DNA from 4 places in the Sporomusa sphaeroides DSM 2875 genome. Region 1 is predicted to be linked to each of the others. Evidence: riboswitches for the same ligand, from Rfam matches in the RefSeq annotation. Region 1 holds a riboswitch; each other region holds the start of a gene.

What was found. A riboswitch is a leader RNA that binds a small molecule or an ion and turns the genes downstream of it on or off. The one in region 1 is predicted to bind cobalamin.
Region 2: another riboswitch for cobalamin. It lies ahead of cbiD (cobalt-precorrin-5B (C(1))-methyltransferase CbiD); the one in region 1 lies ahead of SPSPH_RS03335 (efflux RND transporter periplasmic adaptor subunit).
Region 3: another riboswitch for cobalamin. It lies ahead of SPSPH_RS14510 (OmpH family outer membrane protein); the one in region 1 lies ahead of SPSPH_RS03335 (efflux RND transporter periplasmic adaptor subunit).
Region 4: another riboswitch for cobalamin. It lies ahead of SPSPH_RS13985 (hypothetical protein); the one in region 1 lies ahead of SPSPH_RS03335 (efflux RND transporter periplasmic adaptor subunit).

The regions. Positions count from the first base shown of each region.
Region 1 is NZ_CP146991.1:735,740-740,115, reverse strand. Features, by position in the region: gene SPSPH_RS03340 (efflux RND transporter permease subunit) at 1-1,420, opposite strand, end outside; gene SPSPH_RS03335 (efflux RND transporter periplasmic adaptor subunit) at 1,417-2,658, opposite strand; cobalamin riboswitch at 3,057-3,240, opposite strand; gene SPSPH_RS03330 (energy transducer TonB) at 3,333-3,764, opposite strand; gene SPSPH_RS03325 (energy transducer TonB) at 3,807-4,376, opposite strand, start outside.
Region 2 is NZ_CP146991.1:1,779,728-1,784,103, forward strand. Features, by position in the region: gene ldhH (L-lactate dehydrogenase (quinone) large subunit LdhH) at 1-1,012, opposite strand, end outside; gene SPSPH_RS07955 (LutC/YkgG family protein) at 1,012-1,626, opposite strand; cobalamin riboswitch at 1,833-2,004, shown strand; gene cbiD (cobalt-precorrin-5B (C(1))-methyltransferase CbiD) at 2,117-3,211, shown strand; gene cbiE (precorrin-6y C5,15-methyltransferase (decarboxylating) subunit CbiE) at 3,190-3,822, shown strand; gene cbiT (precorrin-6Y C5,15-methyltransferase (decarboxylating) subunit CbiT) at 3,819-4,376, shown strand, end outside.
Region 3 is NZ_CP146991.1:3,099,947-3,104,322, forward strand. Features, by position in the region: gene SPSPH_RS14500 (TonB-dependent receptor domain-containing protein) at 1-838, opposite strand, end outside; gene SPSPH_RS14505 (hypothetical protein) at 932-2,263, opposite strand; gene SPSPH_RS14510 (OmpH family outer membrane protein) at 2,639-3,088, opposite strand; cobalamin riboswitch at 3,221-3,403, opposite strand; gene SPSPH_RS14515 (hypothetical protein) at 3,455-3,652, opposite strand; gene SPSPH_RS14520 (hypothetical protein) at 3,777-3,989, shown strand; cobalamin riboswitch at 4,092-4,264, opposite strand.
Region 4 is NZ_CP146991.1:2,985,037-2,989,412, reverse strand. Features, by position in the region: gene SPSPH_RS14005 (DUF2922 domain-containing protein) at 1-183, shown strand, start outside; gene SPSPH_RS14000 (YvrJ family protein) at 206-361, shown strand; gene SPSPH_RS13995 (hypothetical protein) at 358-540, shown strand; gene SPSPH_RS13990 (hypothetical protein) at 524-676, shown strand; cobalamin riboswitch at 885-1,060, opposite strand; cobalamin riboswitch at 1,311-1,492, shown strand; gene SPSPH_RS13985 (hypothetical protein) at 1,787-2,887, shown strand; gene SPSPH_RS13980 (nitrogenase iron protein NifH) at 3,053-3,904, shown strand; gene SPSPH_RS13975 (nitrogenase component 1) at 3,935-4,376, shown strand, end outside.

The sequences.
Region 1 (4,376 bases):
TGAACAGTGAAAACAATGTGGCAAATACAATGGTTAACCCAAATTGGCGAAAATACTGCCCGGTCATGTCGGTCATAAAGGCGATGGGTAAGAATACCACCACATCACACAGGGTAATGGCGATGGCCGCTGTGCCGATTTCGTTGCGCCCCTCTTCGGCAGCGACGGCCGGCGGTTTGCCCAGCTGCAGGTGTCTATGGATGTTCTCCAGGACAACAATGGCATCATCCACTAATATCCCGATGCACAATGCCATGCCCATCAGGGACATCATGTTAAAGGTAAAGCCTGCCGCATACATAACCAAAAAGGTGGAAATCAGCGATGTCGGGATGGCAATCATGACGGCAACCGTTGACCGCCAGCCGCGAAGAAATAAAAATAATACCAGTCCGGTAGTCATTATGCCCTCAAACAGGGCAATAAGGGTATTATGCAAGGCGTTGTCAATATAATTGGCGTCATTGGTTACTACAATAAACTGATACTCCGGATATTCGTCCTGCAGTGCCGCCAGTTCATGCTGCACCTGCTTAACGGTATTGACAATATTGGCATCACTGTTTTTGTATACCTGCAGGGTAATGGCATCATCGCCATTTACCCTGCCATAGCGGGTGGCGCGGCTGTCCTGCCCGCTCACCTCGGCAATCTCGGTTAAGGGTACGGCACCCCCACCGGTATTGGCAAGATATACCCGCTTGATTTCTTCGGCAGACTGGTAGCGGGCGGCCAAACGCACATCACTTTCCTGTGTTTCCGAATATACGGAACCGGCAGGCAAAAGCAGGTTATCGCCTTTAATGCGCTCGGCAATCTGGTTTAGCGACAAATTATATAAGGCTAGTTTATCGCGGTCAACCAGTACGGCGATTTCCCGGTCGCGACCGCCGCCGACAGCCACATCGGATACACCGCCGGCCCGTTGGAGCCGCTCTTTGAAAATGTGATCGGCTTTGCCATAGATATCAGACAATGGATATTTTGCCTTTACCGCAATTTCCATAACCGGCACAGCGTTGGCATCCCGCCGGCTTATCACCGGTTCCTCTACATCCTCCGGCAGTTTTTTCCGCACCCGGTTGATGGCCTTGGAAGCGTCGATAGAGGCAATATCGCCATTGGCCATATAGTCAAATTCCAGGACGATCGTAGCCCGTTCCGGCTTGGCAATGGCGAGAATCCGCTTTAAATGCGATAAGGAAACCAATTCCTGTTCCAGTGGTTTGACCACCATTTCCTCAACCTCTTCCACGCTGGCGCCGGGATATTCAACAGCTATGGAAAAATAGGGACTGTTCAGGGCCGGCAGCAGCTCCACACCGATACGAAAAAAGCTGTATAGCCCCAGCACAACAAACAGCATGACAATCATGGTTATGCCGACAGGACGTTGAATAGAAAAACGGGTGATATTCATATGTGCGTATCCACCTCAACAGCCATCCCCGGTTTAAGCCGGGATACATTACTGACGGCCACCCGCTCCCCTGCGTGAATGCCTGTAAGCAGTTCTACAGTTTCATCATTGCGTTGTCCGGTTGTTACCAGGCGCTGTTCGGCCTGATTTTTGTCATCAATGACAAATACATACTGCTTGCCGTTTTTTTCTGTAACCGCGGTTTTTGCCACAAACAAAGTCTGCTCTCTAAGCAGCCCGGCAATACCGGCATGGGCGAACATACCGCTTTTGACGGCAACATCTGCCAGGGTTAACGCCAGCCTGACAGTAAAGAGCCGGGTTTGGGCATCTGCTGCCGGACTGATATAAATAATGCTGCCAGGATACTCCTGCCCCAGTGAATCAATGGCAACCATTACCTGCATGCCGCTCCGGATTTGCGCTGCATTCTGCTCGGAAACAAGGCAATCAACATAGCTGCTGCTATTATCAACAACCGTCAGCAGCTTTTGCCCGGCCTGCACAAAGGCTCCTGCTTCCACCTGCCGGTAGCCGATAATACCGTCCCGCGGTGCCCGCAGCAGCCGGTCTTCCCGCTGTTTCTCCAAGGCTTCCAGGCCGTATTTGGCTTTAGCCAGCGCTGCCTGTTTGCTTTCTAAAACCGCCGGAACGCCACTTGGCATCGACTGTTCCTTTAGTACGTCCAGAGCTGCTTTTGCATTGACTATTTGCTGTTTGGCCGTATCCAGCGTTTCCCGGGAAATGGCCCCCATATTGTACAAGGCTTCATACCGCCGGTAATTAGCAAGATTCCGCTCATAATCGGCCTCGGCTTTTTGATAATCGGCAGCAAATGCGGCTTTGATTTCGATACTGTCCGCTCCGGCCTGCCGGATAGCGGCTGTTGTCTGGGCGATCGCCAGATCGATATCCTCCAAATCCTGCGCAACAAGTATTTGTCCGGCTGTTACTTGCTGGCCTAACTCTACGGCAACCCGGGTAATATGCCCCGCGTACTTGGGCGCAATATCGACCTGCGCCGCCGCCACCGTTTGCCCGCTTAAGATAATCCTTGAAAACATATCCTGCCGCCGGATTGTCTCTACCGCTACCAGCGGCTTGACTGCGCCGGCTTTTGCCGTATTTCCCTGACTGCTATGGCTTTTCCAGAAGAACAGGGCACCGGCCAAAACTGCTGCCACCACCACAATCCCCAGCATCTGCCGGCACTTTTTGCTATGTATAACTTTCTTCATCAGTAATGTGTGTTCACTCCATTCCTTACATCTGCCGGTTATCGCGGTAACAGCCGGAAGCGGTTAATCACCTTGCGGAAGAATCTCCTGATGTGCCAATAACCGTCAACTCCTTGTTGACGGTTATTGGCGCAAGCTGTTTAAGACCAGCCCAGAATTCCGGCCTGCCGGTTAGTACTCAATGATAAACTGATTTTACAACTTATGATTCCAGGCCAGGATCCGGTTAAAGGGCAAATCCCAATAATTAAAGCAGCTATAACATGCAAAAGCCCCTTCCTGAAATTCAGGAAGGGGCAACAAAATACAATAGCATCGTTCCTAATCTACCCCGGCGTTTTTATAGCAGCCGGGAAAATTATACGCTCTAAATCCCCTCCTCATCGCTCGTGAGTAAAACGGTGATTGTCAGACAGGCAGTTCTCCTGGCTCTGGATCATGGCTCACCCAAACCTTCCCAAGACGGTTTCGTCTCAGTGGTATATCTTGGGTTTGCTCCCCATTACAGTGGCGGGACCGCGCCGGTTTTTCACCGGTCTTCCCTATTAAGCCTTTTCAGGCACCTGGCCAAATACTATGAAATTTTTACAATTATCACTCAAATATTACCATGCCGTATAAGGTCTGTCAAGCTTATCCTGTCGATGCTGCTTACAAGCAACAGTATCCTGTTACTACTCCGCAGCCTTCACGGTTTCTTCGTTATTTACCTGTTCTTCCGGCACATATTTCTCCACATTAACCTGAAGGGGAAAAAGAATGGAACAGGCTACCGCCTGATTATCACTGGTGTAAGCCGGGCTGAACACGGACTGCTTCATTGAATCAATGACGGCCTGATCAAATAATGCATCGCCGGAGCTTGTGATTATTTTTATATCACTGTCTATGATTCCGATTGCCGATACGGTTGCCTTTACCTTCACCATTATGGTTTGTTCCGAATATTTTTCCCGTAAATCATCCGAAAGTGAAACCGGAGCCAAACTAATAATTTTAGGAGGAGTCACCGGCGAATTGTTATTTGCCATAACCGGAACAGCCAGGCTGATAAGAATTACTAAAAAGCCGGCAATAAGTAATTGCATTTTGGGGAAATATTTCATAAAACCACCCTCTCTTTTCTTGCCGCAATGCCTGGTGACAGCTTAGCCATTCAAGCGAAAGGATACGGGAATTGTGGTGACGCACGCGACTGCCCGCCCGGTATCCCGGTTGCGGGCCGGTACAAACCGCCATTGCCGTACGGCTTCTATCGCCGCCTGATCCAGGGAAGCATGCCCGGATGTCCGTAACAGAACTACATTTGCCGGATTCCCGTTCTCCAGAACCTGCACTTTCACCACCACAGTTCCATTTATTCCGGTTTGCCTGGCGGCCTGCGGATAAACAGGCTCTACCCTGCTCAGTACGCCGGGCGGGGCTATCCCGCCGCCGGTGCTGCCGGTTGAAGCACTGCCGCCGGTCGCCGGCACCGCCGCAGCCGGCTGTGCCTCAGCTTCGTCAACAGCCGGTCCGGATGACGGCGCAGCCGCCGGAGCAGGATTAACGGCCAACGGCTGCGGGCTAACCGGGGCTCGGGGGGCCGGAGCCTGAGGGGCGACTGCCGGCTGCGGATTGGGTTGCTGCACGGCAGGTGCCGGTATATTTGGTGCGGCAGCAGCCGCCACCTGCGGTTCATTTTGAAAATCCAGCTCGATAAATTGTTCATTGATAAC
Region 2 (4,376 bases), 1.0 Mb from region 1:
ACACATGACCGCCGACAATTGTGTATACAGGACAGACGTTGAGGCAGGAAGCACAGCGAACACATTGGTAGATTTCTTTGAATTTATCGTCATGGGCAGCTTGTAAGCGTCCGTTATCAAATAAAATAATATGAAGTTCTTTGTCTTGCTCAACCCATTTTCCGTCTTGTTTGACCATGACCGGGGTTACACCGGAAGTCATTGTCATATAACTGGTCATCAGCTGGCCGGTGGCATTACGCGGCAGGGTGCGCAGGATGGGGGCGGCATCTTTAATGGTGGGAATCAGTTTTTCATAACCGATGATGACAACATGAACCCGTGGCAGGGTAGTGACAAGGCGGGCGTTGCCTTCATTCGTTACCAGCCCGATAGCGCCATTTTCAGCGATACCGAAGTTTGCGCCCGATATGCCCATATCAGCTTCCAGGAACTCCCCTCTGAGCGCTTGGCGGGCAGCCTGAACCATGAACGGAATATCGGTCGGAATTTCCTGCTTCAGTTCTTTGGAGAAGTAGCCGGCAACTTGTTCACGGTTCAAGTGAATGGCTGGCATAACCATATGGGACGGTTTATGACCGGCCAGAGAGATAATCCATTCACCCAGGTCAGTTTCTTTAACATGCAAGCCGGCTGTTTCCAGATCGTGATTAAGATGAATTTCCTCGGAAGCCATGGATTTGGATTTAACAATTCGTTTTACATTTTTTTCTTTACAGAGGTTTATCAAATATTCTTTTAACGCATTGCCATCTTTGGCGCGAAACACTTTAGCGCCCCGTTTGGCAGCTTCTGCTTCAAATTTATCGGCCAGGTTTTCAATATCGGCAACGGCGCTCATCTTCATTTGACGGACTTGTTCGCGCAGAGCCTCAATATCGGCAACATTTTCATAAGCTTTGGCCCTGGATATCGGATAGGCCTCCGCAAAGCGGCTTAATGCGCCACGCAGCACTTCATCCTGTAACTTTTCCTGGATTTCATTTTTTATATTACGATTATTCGCTTCCATTATTGCTTACCTCCGTTAACTTCTTCATCAACGGCAATAATGACAAAACGGCTGGGACCATGTACGCCGATTGTCAGTACGCGTTCAATATCGGCAGTGCGGCTGGGGCCGGTAATAAAGCTGATATAACCGCGGTCGTAGACTTTGGCGATTGTTTCCATAGCTTCTGTTATGCCGGGAACAATTCTATTGCTGTTCATGAAAACAATATGTAAAGGAGGCAGCATCGAGACAAGCCTGCTTTCAAACGCTAACGCATCCTGGCAAACACTGCCTGACTCGGCAATGCCAAACTCAACAGCGGAGATGCCAATATCGGCACTTTCAGCATGCTCGGCGATATCTGCTTGTTCGGTGTACAGGCTTACACCCAGGTCTGTTAGGGTGGCATTAATTCCTGCTGCCTGTTGCAAGGGGCTGTCAACGGCTACTACTTTGCGGGCGTTGGTGTATTTGACTAAATTGGCAATGACTTCTTTGGCTTCAGCCGCTGTTTTGACGCGAAATACTTCGGCGGCCGCGTTTTTTGCCCGGGTTTCGAACTCCGGGAACAGGCTGGCGCTACAAGTACCGGAGGTAAGCGCATGGGTCCAATTTTCACTTACTTTTTTCAAATTCTCCACTCCCTTATAACCGAATTAATCGGTATGATGGTCTGACCAGTATACACTTCGTAATAAATAGGCTAAAACCCTTTTAAAAATTGACAAAAAACGCAAAAAATACAGAAAAATTTTTAGATTATTTAATTTAGATAATTCCTGCCTGGTAAGCAGGAAAATAATTAACTATATGGAATAATAGTACTAATCGCAAATTTGATACATGTAAGGGAATGGGTGCTTTGCGCTTAATAGGGAAGTCCGGTGTAATACCGGCGCGGTCCCGCCACTGTAATGGGGATGCTGCTTAATACATGCCACTGGGAAACTGGGAAGGCTAAGTACGCGAAGAACCAGAGTCAGGAGACCTGCCTGTTCTAACACATGCCGCTAGGACCTACGGAAGATAGGCAGGTGTGGGTACAATATTCAGGCAATCTTTACATGTTGTTTGGTGTTATACCCCCTGCTCAAGGGGGCTTTTTTATTGTCCGATAAAGAAATGCGCAAAGGGATAACCACCGGGACTTGTGCCGCAGCGGCAGCCAAGGCTGCGGTTATGGCCTGGCTGGGCCAGCCGGTGACTGTTCTTCAGGTTTTTTCACCACAAGGAGTCCTGCTGACAGTACCTGTTGCCGAAAGCTGGCCGGTTGCCGGCGGCGGTATGGCGGCAATAATCAAAGATGCCGGTGATGATCCGGATATAACCAATGGGGTTAGGATTATGGCAGAGATCATTATTACCGATAAACCGGGAGTTGTGATCAAAGCAGGTATTGGCGTAGGAACGGTGACTAAACCCGGGCTGGCTGTGCCGGTAGGTGAACCGGCAGTAAATCCCGGGCCGCGTTCCATGATTACCAGGGCTGTGACTGAGTGTTTGCCAACAGATAAAGGGGCTGTTGTGACAATTTCTATTCCCGAGGGAGAGAAATTGGCGACCAGAACGCTTAACCCCATATTGGGGATTGTTGGCGGACTGTCGATTATTGGCACTACCGGTATTGTTGAACCGATGTCAGAAGAGGCTTTTAAAAATTCACTTGTACCGCAGATTAGTGTGGTGCAGGCATTAGGCTATACAGATATAGTATTTGCTCCGGGAAAAATCGGACAGGATATAGCCATCAACCGTTGCGGCCTGCCGGCCGCCGCCGTAATCCAGACAAGCAATTTTATCGGACATATGTTGGAGAATGCAGTAAAATACGGCATGCGCCGGGTGTTGTTATTTGGCCATCTTGGCAAAATCGTTAAAGTGTCGGCCGGCATATTCCATACTCATAACCGGATGGCCGATGCCCGCCTGGAGACAATAGCCGCCTATATGGCGCTAAACGGAGCGCCACAGACGGCCATTGAAGAAATAATGGCTTCGACTACTACCGAAGCTGCTATGCCAATCATCGCCCGGTATAATATGACTGAGGTTTATTCTGTACTGGCCGAACGGGCCAGTGCCCGGGCAAAGCGTTATGTGTTTGGTGATTTGACAGTGGGAACCGTTATTGTGACTTTACAGGGAGATATACTGGGGCTTGATGAGACAGCCCGTGAAATTGGAGGCCATTTAGGATGGAATGTAGGTACCAGGTAGTAGTTGTTGGCATTGGCCCCGGATCGCCTGATTATGTGCTGCCTGTCGTTAGCCGGACGATTGCTCAGGCCAGAGTTCTGGTAGGCAGTAAGCGGGCGCTGGATACCTTTGCCGCAGGCGGTCAGGCTACCAGGATTATTGATAAAGATATTAACGGTGTGCTTGATTTTATTGAAGAACAGCTGGCAAGTCAGGATGTAGTGGTTATGGTGTCCGGCGACCCTGGATTTTACAGCATGCTGGTGGCAGTCAGAAAACGGTTTGCGCCAGAGAGTATTACGGTGATTCCCGGTATTAGTTCGGTCCAAATGGCGTTTGCCCGGGTGGCCGAAGTGTGGCAGGATGCCGCTCTGATCAGTATGCATGGCCGTACAGCCGCTGATGAGGTACTGCGTTACCGGCCAGGGCATAAGCTGGGCATCCTGACTGACACTCAGCACAATCCGGCCTGTATTTCGCGCATCCTGTTAGCATTCGGGTGGCCGGAGGCGGCTCATGTCTGGTTATGCGCCAATTTGTCTTATGACAATGAAGTGGTGGCTGCTATGACCTTAGCCGAGGCCGCAGAAACTCCCGGTTTTGAACATAGCGTAATGGTGGTGAAAGCATGAGTCACAGCTTAGGTATTCCGGATGAGCAGTTCATCAGAGGCGACATTCCGATGACGAAACAGGAAATTCGCATCTTAACTTTGGCTAAGGCCAGCATTGGTGCTGCCGACACTGTCATTGATATCGGGGCAGGTACCGGTTCGCTATCCATTGAAGCGGCTTTATTGGCCAGGCAAGGCAGGGTATATGCCATTGAGCGCGAACCCGAGGGGATTGAACTGATTAAGGCCAACGCCGCTAAGTTTGAGGCCGGCAATGTTCAGGCTGTGCTTGGTTCGGCACCGGCGGCGCTGGCCGGGCTGCCGGCGGCGGAAGTCATCTTAATCGGCGGCAGTGGCGGCAGGCTGCCCGACATTTTGTCCTCGGCCGATCAATTGCTGAAACCGGGCGGACGCCTGATTGTAACAGCTGTTACCGTAGAAACACTGTCTGCCGCTCTCCAGCTTATGCGGCAGCGTCCGGCCTATGCGGTTGAGGCTTGCTGTGTACAAGTTACCCGGATTCAGCCGGTGGGCACCAGTAATATGTTTAAAGCACTTAACCCGATATATATT
Region 3 (4,376 bases), 2.4 Mb from region 1:
CGACGACATCCAGCGTCTCGCCCAAGGCCGCAGCCTGTTCCGCGGTTAAGCCGCCAAACGTAGCTATTAAATATCTTCCCCCTGAGCCTGATGTCTTCGTCGGATCGGCAACAAAGGAAGCAGGATTTTGGGAAAAATCCACCAGCTGCGGTCTAAAGGTTCCGTCAGGCATCTCTACCGTAGCCACATTGACATAGCTGATTTGATAAAAGAGCCGGATGCCGCCTTCAGCGTTCAGCCTGGCAATGGTAGGGTTGTTTAATACTACTAGCCGTGGTACAAATACATTGCTGGCCTGCCCCCCATGATCGGTAGAACTCATGCCAACGCTTGTCCGGTAGGTGAAATCACCGTTTAAGGTTAGATTAGTAATTCTAAGCGAACGGCCCTTACTGGTAACCTGCGTGTCATAATCGGTATCATAATACACATTGACATCCGGATCATAAGCCGTGCTGCGGAAATAGGCTAAATCGATAGCGGCATTATTGCCTAAAACAAGCTTTTCTACTGCAATATTATTCGCGGCACTATTTGGATCTACATGACCCGTAGTCTTATAGATATCGACAGGCCGCCAGATATAGCCGTCGCCAATGGTTACGGACGTGTAATACCCCGCTCTGCCGGAGTTGCCGCTGGGCTTTTCATAGCCTGCGTCGGTGTAAATCGCATTGCCCACCGTGGTATCGGTCGCTGTATCAATTTCCTGTTTGACTACCGGCGTCACAGTGGGGGCGGCGTAGACCGGGGCGGATAAAGCCAGGCAAATAGCCAGCGCCAGCAGCCGCTGCTTGCGCCGATGTTGTTTACCGGCAGACTTACGTTTGTACTGCACAAAAACATCCTTCCTCTGTATAAACCATCGAGAAGCAACAAGGCTTAGCCCTGCTGCTTCCCGGGTTCATTATGTTGTTATCAGCTGCAAATATTAGATGCCTAGCAGTTTCTTTCTTTCCAAAAAGGCTTGCTGCGATACCGAAGCAAAAGCCGGATGCGAGGCCCGCACCGTACCGCCGGAAATGCCGCCCGGAGCCGCTTTTAGGGCCAGCGTTGTGACTACCGGTTCGTAAATAGCCGCACCGTTAATGCTCCAGCCGGTACCGCTTGACGCCAAAGCATTGGCGGCAATAGAGCCTTCTACCGTGAAGCCAACATCATATTGATACATCGCGAAATCGTTGCCCCGGGCAAACCAAACCATATTGTCGGAATTGTTGTAAATCAGCGACCAGAAATAACCGGCGAAAGTAGTAAGTGACTGACTGGGCAGATTTAAGGTTGTATCATCTATATAACCGCCAGTACCGGTGTTAAGAGTTGTCACATCCGTGTTGTACAGGTAACCGGTAAGTGCACCGGTACTTATATTACTATAGTAACCGGTTAATACAAATACCTCACCGCCAGCGCCAATGGCAATGTCGCGGAAATCACCCTTGGCTGCATCTGTCGTAGAAGTTGAGCTACCGGCAAACAAAACGCTGGAAACCATCGTGGATTTCACCAGTCTTTCCAGTTTGGAATCGGCACCGTTGCTGAAGCCGTTCTGCTGCATGCCGCCGATGGAGGTGATGTACAGGTCGCCGCCATATTCGGCAAAGCCGAAGGCGTTTTTGCCAAGGGTGCTATTGGTATTCGGCGTTGACGCCAGCGCCAAAGCCGTCGTTAATTTTACCACTGTACTGTCATTATAACTACCGGCCCAAACGTCAGTAGCCGAAATAAAGAGGGCGTATACATTATTGGCGTCAACAGCGACATCAATGCCATAGTCCTGAGCGGCTGCGGTATTGAAGTAATACTTATTGACCGTGTCGAAGGAATAGGTGTCACCGGAGGAATTTTGTACGCGGAAAACGGTTTGGCGGTCATAATCAATACCGTAAATATAATCATCGGTGCCATTTCTCTTGAAAGCATATACGTTCACCAGCTTATCCGCGGTGGCGGTGCCGTAGCCCCATTGTACCGTGCCGGAAGTCGGATACACTTGGGCAAAGGTTGCGGCATTAAGAATCCGGAACTCGCTTGGCAGCGGATTATAAGAGGAATCATAGACGGTTTCCGCAACCAACAGGCGGGGTTGACCGTCTTTATTCAGGAAATAGAATACCTTCGGATCAGGTGCTAAACCTGTAAGATTGGTAACATTATGCTGAATTGTCGGTGTGGTCGACGCATCAAACTTGCAACGGCCGACTTCGCCTACACCGCTACCCACTCCATAGTTATACAACCCATACGCTAATTCACTCGCCATTTTACATTCCTCGCTTTCGTTTTTTAATAGTTTTTCTTACCTGACTACCTTGCAGCAGCAGACTAGGCTGCTGGAGTTTTAACCTCGCAGGTTAGGCGCTAACGCTCACCTCCTTTACAAAAGTAGGGAATTTCTCCGAAGGTTAACCGGCTCCAAGACTCTCATCTTCTATAAGGGGGATTATGCCCCTACGGGCTACAGGCGAGCGGCTAAACCTCCGGATAATTCCGACCAGGATTCATTGGGGTTAAAGCCCCGCTTGAATCAAGTCTCATCTATCAATCAGGGATATCACGTTGTCGGCCAAGGTACGGCATCAACCCGGTGATCTTTCCCATGATTAATCAATCTAATGTTCAAGGCCAAACTACCCGCTTATTGTTTGAGCTTAGCTATCACGTCGGCGGTGATATCAATACCGCCATAGACCACGGTTGCTGCATCGATAATTACTGTCAGTCCCTTTTCCTCGGCAACGGCCTTAATGGACGCCTCGATTTTGTCGCCTACCGGTTTCATGAGGTTGTCTTCCTTCCGGGCTTCCTCGCGGGCGATGGTGTCGTTTAAGGCTTGCCGCTCGGCCTCCGGCAGGTCCTTGCTCCGGGTGTCGTAGTCTTGCTGCGCCTCGTTCCGCATGGTCTGAATGCGGTTCATGATATCCTGGATGCCGGGGTAGCTGGCGAAAACCTGCTGCCGGTTGACATAGCCCACGGTTTGCTCCGGTTTGGCCTTGGCCTTGGCGGCCTGCGCCCCGGCCGGGGCCAGTATGCCGCCCAGGAAACATACGGCAATAAGTAATAAAAGACTGCGTGTTATTTGCTTCATGCCATTTCCTCTCCTATTTGATTTGTGCTTCTAAGCAATAAAAAAAACTCCCTCATCGGGAGTGGTTACGCTGTCCGGACGAAAGCCGTCCTGGCTTGTTGCGTAATCTCCTCCCCATACCTCGCAGGTCAAACGGTGATTGTCAGACAGGCAGTTCTCCTGGCTCCGGTTCATTGCTTTCTCGCACCTTCCCAAAGCGTTCGCTCCAGTGGCATATCTGCGAGATTGCTCCCCGTTACAGTGGCGGGACCGCGCCGGCATTGCACCGGACTTCCCTATTAAGCCCCGTAGGGCACCTATCCCAACGATATTCATTTGTCATCACTTTCTCATTCTATACACGACTTCGAAGCATTATGCCGAAAATCAGCAGATATTGTGCCCTTGCTGTTTGCACCTGGCAGCAAACTTCACATACGCTTCCAGCGCTTCGATAATGGCATCTTCCATCATTTCAGCCCTGCCATTCCTTCCGGCTTCCTCAACAATATGCTGAACCTGCCGGACATGATAGCCATAGTCCAGCAGTGCGCGGGTTAAGGTCTCGATCCTCCGGCGTTTCATAGCTCACCTCTCCTACTACCGGACTGCGGTAAAATATATTCACTTCTCCCCGCCGGCGCAGCGGCTTTGGTTTGCTTGTCCTTTAAAGCGCCGGCATGGGGCTGCAGGCTGTCGCTATCCCCCTTTGGCAATGATTTGTATGCGGTGCCGGCTAAACGGCACCGGGTATATTACTGTCATGGGCCTGATCCATGACAGCAGCTCACAAGTGAAACAAAAAGCGCCGACTATTCCGCCCGGCGGAACAATCGACGCTTTACCTGTTGCTAAAGCTGCCTGCTGCCGGTGCCGGGTCAAAAACCGCTCGCTGGCTGTCAGGCGAGAAAGCTCACCTTAACAAGCCTCCAGTCATATGTTAGCTCAGAGCTAGCCTATGCCTGCGAGTGTTCTTAATCCCAGACCTGTGCATCGCAGGCTGTACGGATATACATGTCTCAGCTGAGACACTAGAAACCAGGCAGTACCCTGACTTGGGTCATCACCACATTCTCCTTGGTAAGAGGCTTGCAGAAATATGGCTCTCCTTCACAGTTGCGAGACAGCGCCGGAATCACACCGGACTTCCCTTTTAAATCCGCCCTGACGACGGATACCTGATTTCGTATAAAGTTTTGTGAGATCATAACCTTGAATAAGCAACTAATTATCTGCAACAAATATAAAAAAGCCTTCCTGTGATGAAATATCCAGAAAGGCTTTTTGTAATCAGGCGAAACTGCCGTCA
Region 4 (4,376 bases), 2.2 Mb from region 1:
ACAGCTGGCGCTAAGGAAGTGACAGTGGTTGTGAAAGATCCGAAGGACGGTCTGACACTAGCTGCCGTGCAGGCAGTGATGGCCACTATCATTGCCAAAAACGTGTTTTCCAGCACCAGCGGCGATCTGATGGCTGCCAAGGAAGCGCAAATTCGCCAGTTGGCCATTACCGAGTTAACCTAAAACAGGAGAGGAGGCCCTGCAAATGGAAGAGCTGGCCCGCCTGACGGCGACCTATGGTTTTCCTATGGTAGTGGCCTTCTATCTTTTGGTCAGACTGGAAAAGCGCCTGACCGAACTGACCAGCGCGATCAACAAAATGTGTTATTGCGTCGAAAGGATGGAGGTCATGAAAAAATGATGCTGAAAACAGTCTATGGTCCGCCACCGGTTGATGCGGAACGGATTGAGGCGGCAGAAGCAGAGTTGGAGAGCGCTTTGGTGCGCGAGGAGGATTTAACAGCTGAGGCAATGACTGCATCTCTAAAAAGACGAACAAACGCAAACCCGGACAAGGAGGCGCGTGCTCAAGACGCTTGACGTCCTGCTTACTACCATTGATGCGGTGTTGGAAGCTTTGCCGGAGGATATCGATAAAGAACATCCCGAACGGCTGAAAATTATCCGGGATATTCTCGGACTAGTGATTACCGCCCGAAAACTGCATGCCTTATAAACGACGGAAGCACGCCGAAACGGTGTGCTTCTATATTTTTAATTGCAGCAGTAGTAAAGTGAGTGATTGGTACGACAAAACCCTCCCTGAACTTGCAAAGGGAGGGTTACGCTATAAGAGGACTCAGTCCGAATAAAAATCCCGGCATAAATAATAGCCGGGAAAAATGATTACTCTCATAATCGCCTTCCCATCGCTCGTGGGTCAAACGGTGACTTTTAAATAGGCAGTTCTTCTGACTTAGGGTCATTGCTTACCTGCGCCTTCCCGGGATATCCAGTGGCATTATGCAGGTTTGCTCTCCGTCACAGCGGCGGGACCGTGTTGGTTTTACACCAAACTTCCCTATTAAGCCCGTAGGGCACCTATTTCGATCATATGCAATTGTATTTTCTAAATTGCAATCATAATAGCACTTTTGTTTATTGAATGTCAATTGTTGAAGATTTTGGCGATTATTGATCTTTAAAATGTAAATTGATGCGGCATCAGGATTTATACCGGTTGAATCAGTACATAAGCATCAGTACTTAAGCGACGCTCAAAAAATGTAAAAACTACAAAAGAAATTGACACATCATTACAAAAAATGCTATTATGAAACGAATAATGGAGTATTAACCTTTCAGGATAATTAAATAGCGTTAAGATAGGTGCCCGCAAGGGCTTAATAGGGAAGACCGGTGTAACGCCGGCGCGGTCCCGCCACTGTAATAGGGAGCGAATCCAAAGTATGCCACTGAGACACGCGTCTTGGGAAGGTTTGGACAAGCGATGATCTAGAGCCAGGAGAACTGCCTGTCTGTCAATCACCGTTTTACCTACGAGCGATAGGGAGGGGGTTAAGTACATACATGTTGTATGGTATTTCTTCCCGGCGTTTTGCGCCGGGATTTTTTAATACAACAAGGGGTACTCTTTCTATCTCCCGCCGATGGCCGGGAGATTTTTTTATTCGTAGTAGGTATGGACGTTGTCCAGTTAAGGTGGAAGGTTTAAGAGAGGTGAGTTATTGACACAAGAAAGGCGCTCACGCAAAACTGTAGTTACGTCTGAGGGGAATATGGCTTGTTATAGCAGTATCAAGAAACAAGGGAGAGAAATAGCAGAATGAAAAAAAGTATTTTGTTGTTGACGTTGATGGTTGCCTTAGGGACAGGAGCCACGGCTTTTGCAGCGGAAAATGATTCTTTAACTGTAAATGGCGACATCAGGTTACGGTTTGATAAACAAACGAACTATAATCAACCAGACTTTAACGCGAATAAATACCGTATCCGTTTAAATTTAGGATATAAGCTAAGCCCGGAATGGTCATTCAATACAAGGGTGGTAGCTGGTGATTCACTGTTTGGAGATGCTCCGCCTAATGTCGATGACGTGCAGATTTCCGTTGCCAGCTTAACATACAAGCAACCGGACTGGAATGCTACGATTGGTCGCCAGGTGTTTAGTATGTTTGAAGGACTTGCGGTTAGCATGGATGATGGCCACACGCCTGGCGATGCTGGTTATCCAGCGGCGGGAAACCGCCCGGATGGTGGTAACGCAAAGAATTTCCCGTCTTTACAAGGGGCTAAATTCCAAAACAAAATTGGTAAAACAAACGTGACTTCTTTTTATGGGAATTTAAACGCTCGTACTGACGATGGCGCGAATTACAATGTAAAAGGGATTGCGGCTATTGGACCGGTTGGCGCTTTCAAAGTCGGGGGAATGGTCTATACTACCGATTCTTATGTATCTGCTGCTGATGTAAGCAAGTATGGTGTGAAAAACGGCAGCAAAACGGGTTATTCCGTGACAGCCAACACGAAATTATTCAATAATTATTTATATACCGGCGCTGAGTATATCTGGGGTCTTGCCGATACGCACGATAAAGCCTATAAACTGATTGCTAAGACTCCGGAAACAAAAAAGGTCGGCGATATGCAGTATGCGGTCGAGTATCGAAATATAGAGCAAAATGCGCTGGACTATAACTCTTGCACGAATACGGCGCGTGGAATATCGATGATGCGTACCAAAAATATTAATATCGGCGACTTTACCTACTGGGCTCTTAGCGCCAAGCGCCAGTTAACTCCCGAGCTAACAGCAACGTTATTCTATGAAAAATATAATCCGCAAAACCATGGGAAAACAACCCCGTCAAGCGCACAAGTGGAAGATCAGGTCTATCGTCTGCAATTAGATTATAAATTCTAACAGGAAATTACCGGATGTAAACGTGTAATTTTGCAAGCAAAAATTTCTAGTTGATGCGTAGTTTGCGTTGTCAGTGATATTGTTTGTACGCAATGAATTCCGGCTGCAGTGGGGGTTGCCAAAAGGCTGACTGTTGCAGCCGTTTGGCAATAGAAAGGAATGTGCATGAATCCACAAAATGAGAAAGACTGTTTAAAGATTGCGTTTTATGGCAAAGGCGGAATTGGCAAATCCACAGTTTCCGCCAATGTTTCCGCAGCGCTGGCGAGCCAAGGCTGTAAGACTTTACATATCGGGTGCGATCCAAAGGCGGATTCCGCACGTTGCCTGGTGGGGCGTAAAATTCCTACCGTGTTGCAACAATTGCAGATAAAACCAGAGGGGATTGACAGGAACGATATTGTTTTTCCGGGTTTCGGCGGTGTTGACTGCATCGAGGCGGGAGGGCCTGAGGCTGGCATTGGCTGCGCCGGCAGGGGAATCATCACCATGATGGAGGAATTGAAGTACCTGGAGCTCTGGCGTGAGGGCTGGGACGCTGTTATCTATGACGTGTTGGGCGATGTTGTGTGTGGCGGCTTTTCAGTTCCGATGCGCGAAAGATATGCAGATACCGTTTATATTGTGACATCAGCGGAGTTCATGTCGCTATATGCTGCCAATAACATCATGAAAGCGATTAGCAGAAGCCAGGGGGCACGGTCCGTGACGCTGGGGGGATTAATTCACAATTGTAGAACCGGTGAGTCGAAGCGCGAGGCAGTGGAGCAGTTTGCCTTATTGACAGGTACGCAGGTAGTGGCCGATGTCCCATTCAGCCGGGAAATAACCCTGTCAGAACTGGCAGGCAAAACCGTGCTGGAAAAGTATCCGGATTCAGAAGCCGCTGGTTTCTTTAAAGAACTGGCGGGGGTCATTGCTAAACATCAGGGTCAAACGCACATAAAAGCGCTGAATGATGATGAACTGGAAAAATTCAGTCACTATATGCTTGATCTGGAATTGGCAAAAGCATAATAGCGGGGCCGGAAATGGGAGGAAATGAATTTGTCTTGTGCGGGTTATAAACAGGGAAGCAACAGTATTGAAAAAATCAGTCTTTCGGCTGTGACGGATACAATACCGCTCGATAGCTTTTTTGACCGGGGCATAGCGGATGATGACTGTGGAGAACTGGTTAATCTGGCCTTGGCTGTGCCGGGCATTGACGTAGTAGCGGCAGGCCCTGCCTCTTGTTCGCGGGTGCTATACTTCAGAGCTGCGAAAAAAAGGTTGGAAGAACGCTTGTTTTTGCACCCTATATCCAGCAATGATTTTACTGCCGGCAATCATCTGCAAAATTTGGAAGAATCGCTTACAGACCTGGCGGCTTCGCGCCGATCAAGAGCGATCATTGTGTATGTTACTTGTGCCGATATTCTTGCAGGCACTGATTTTGCCAGTATAACCGGACGCGTAGAATGTCAACACGGGATACCGGTGAAGGTCT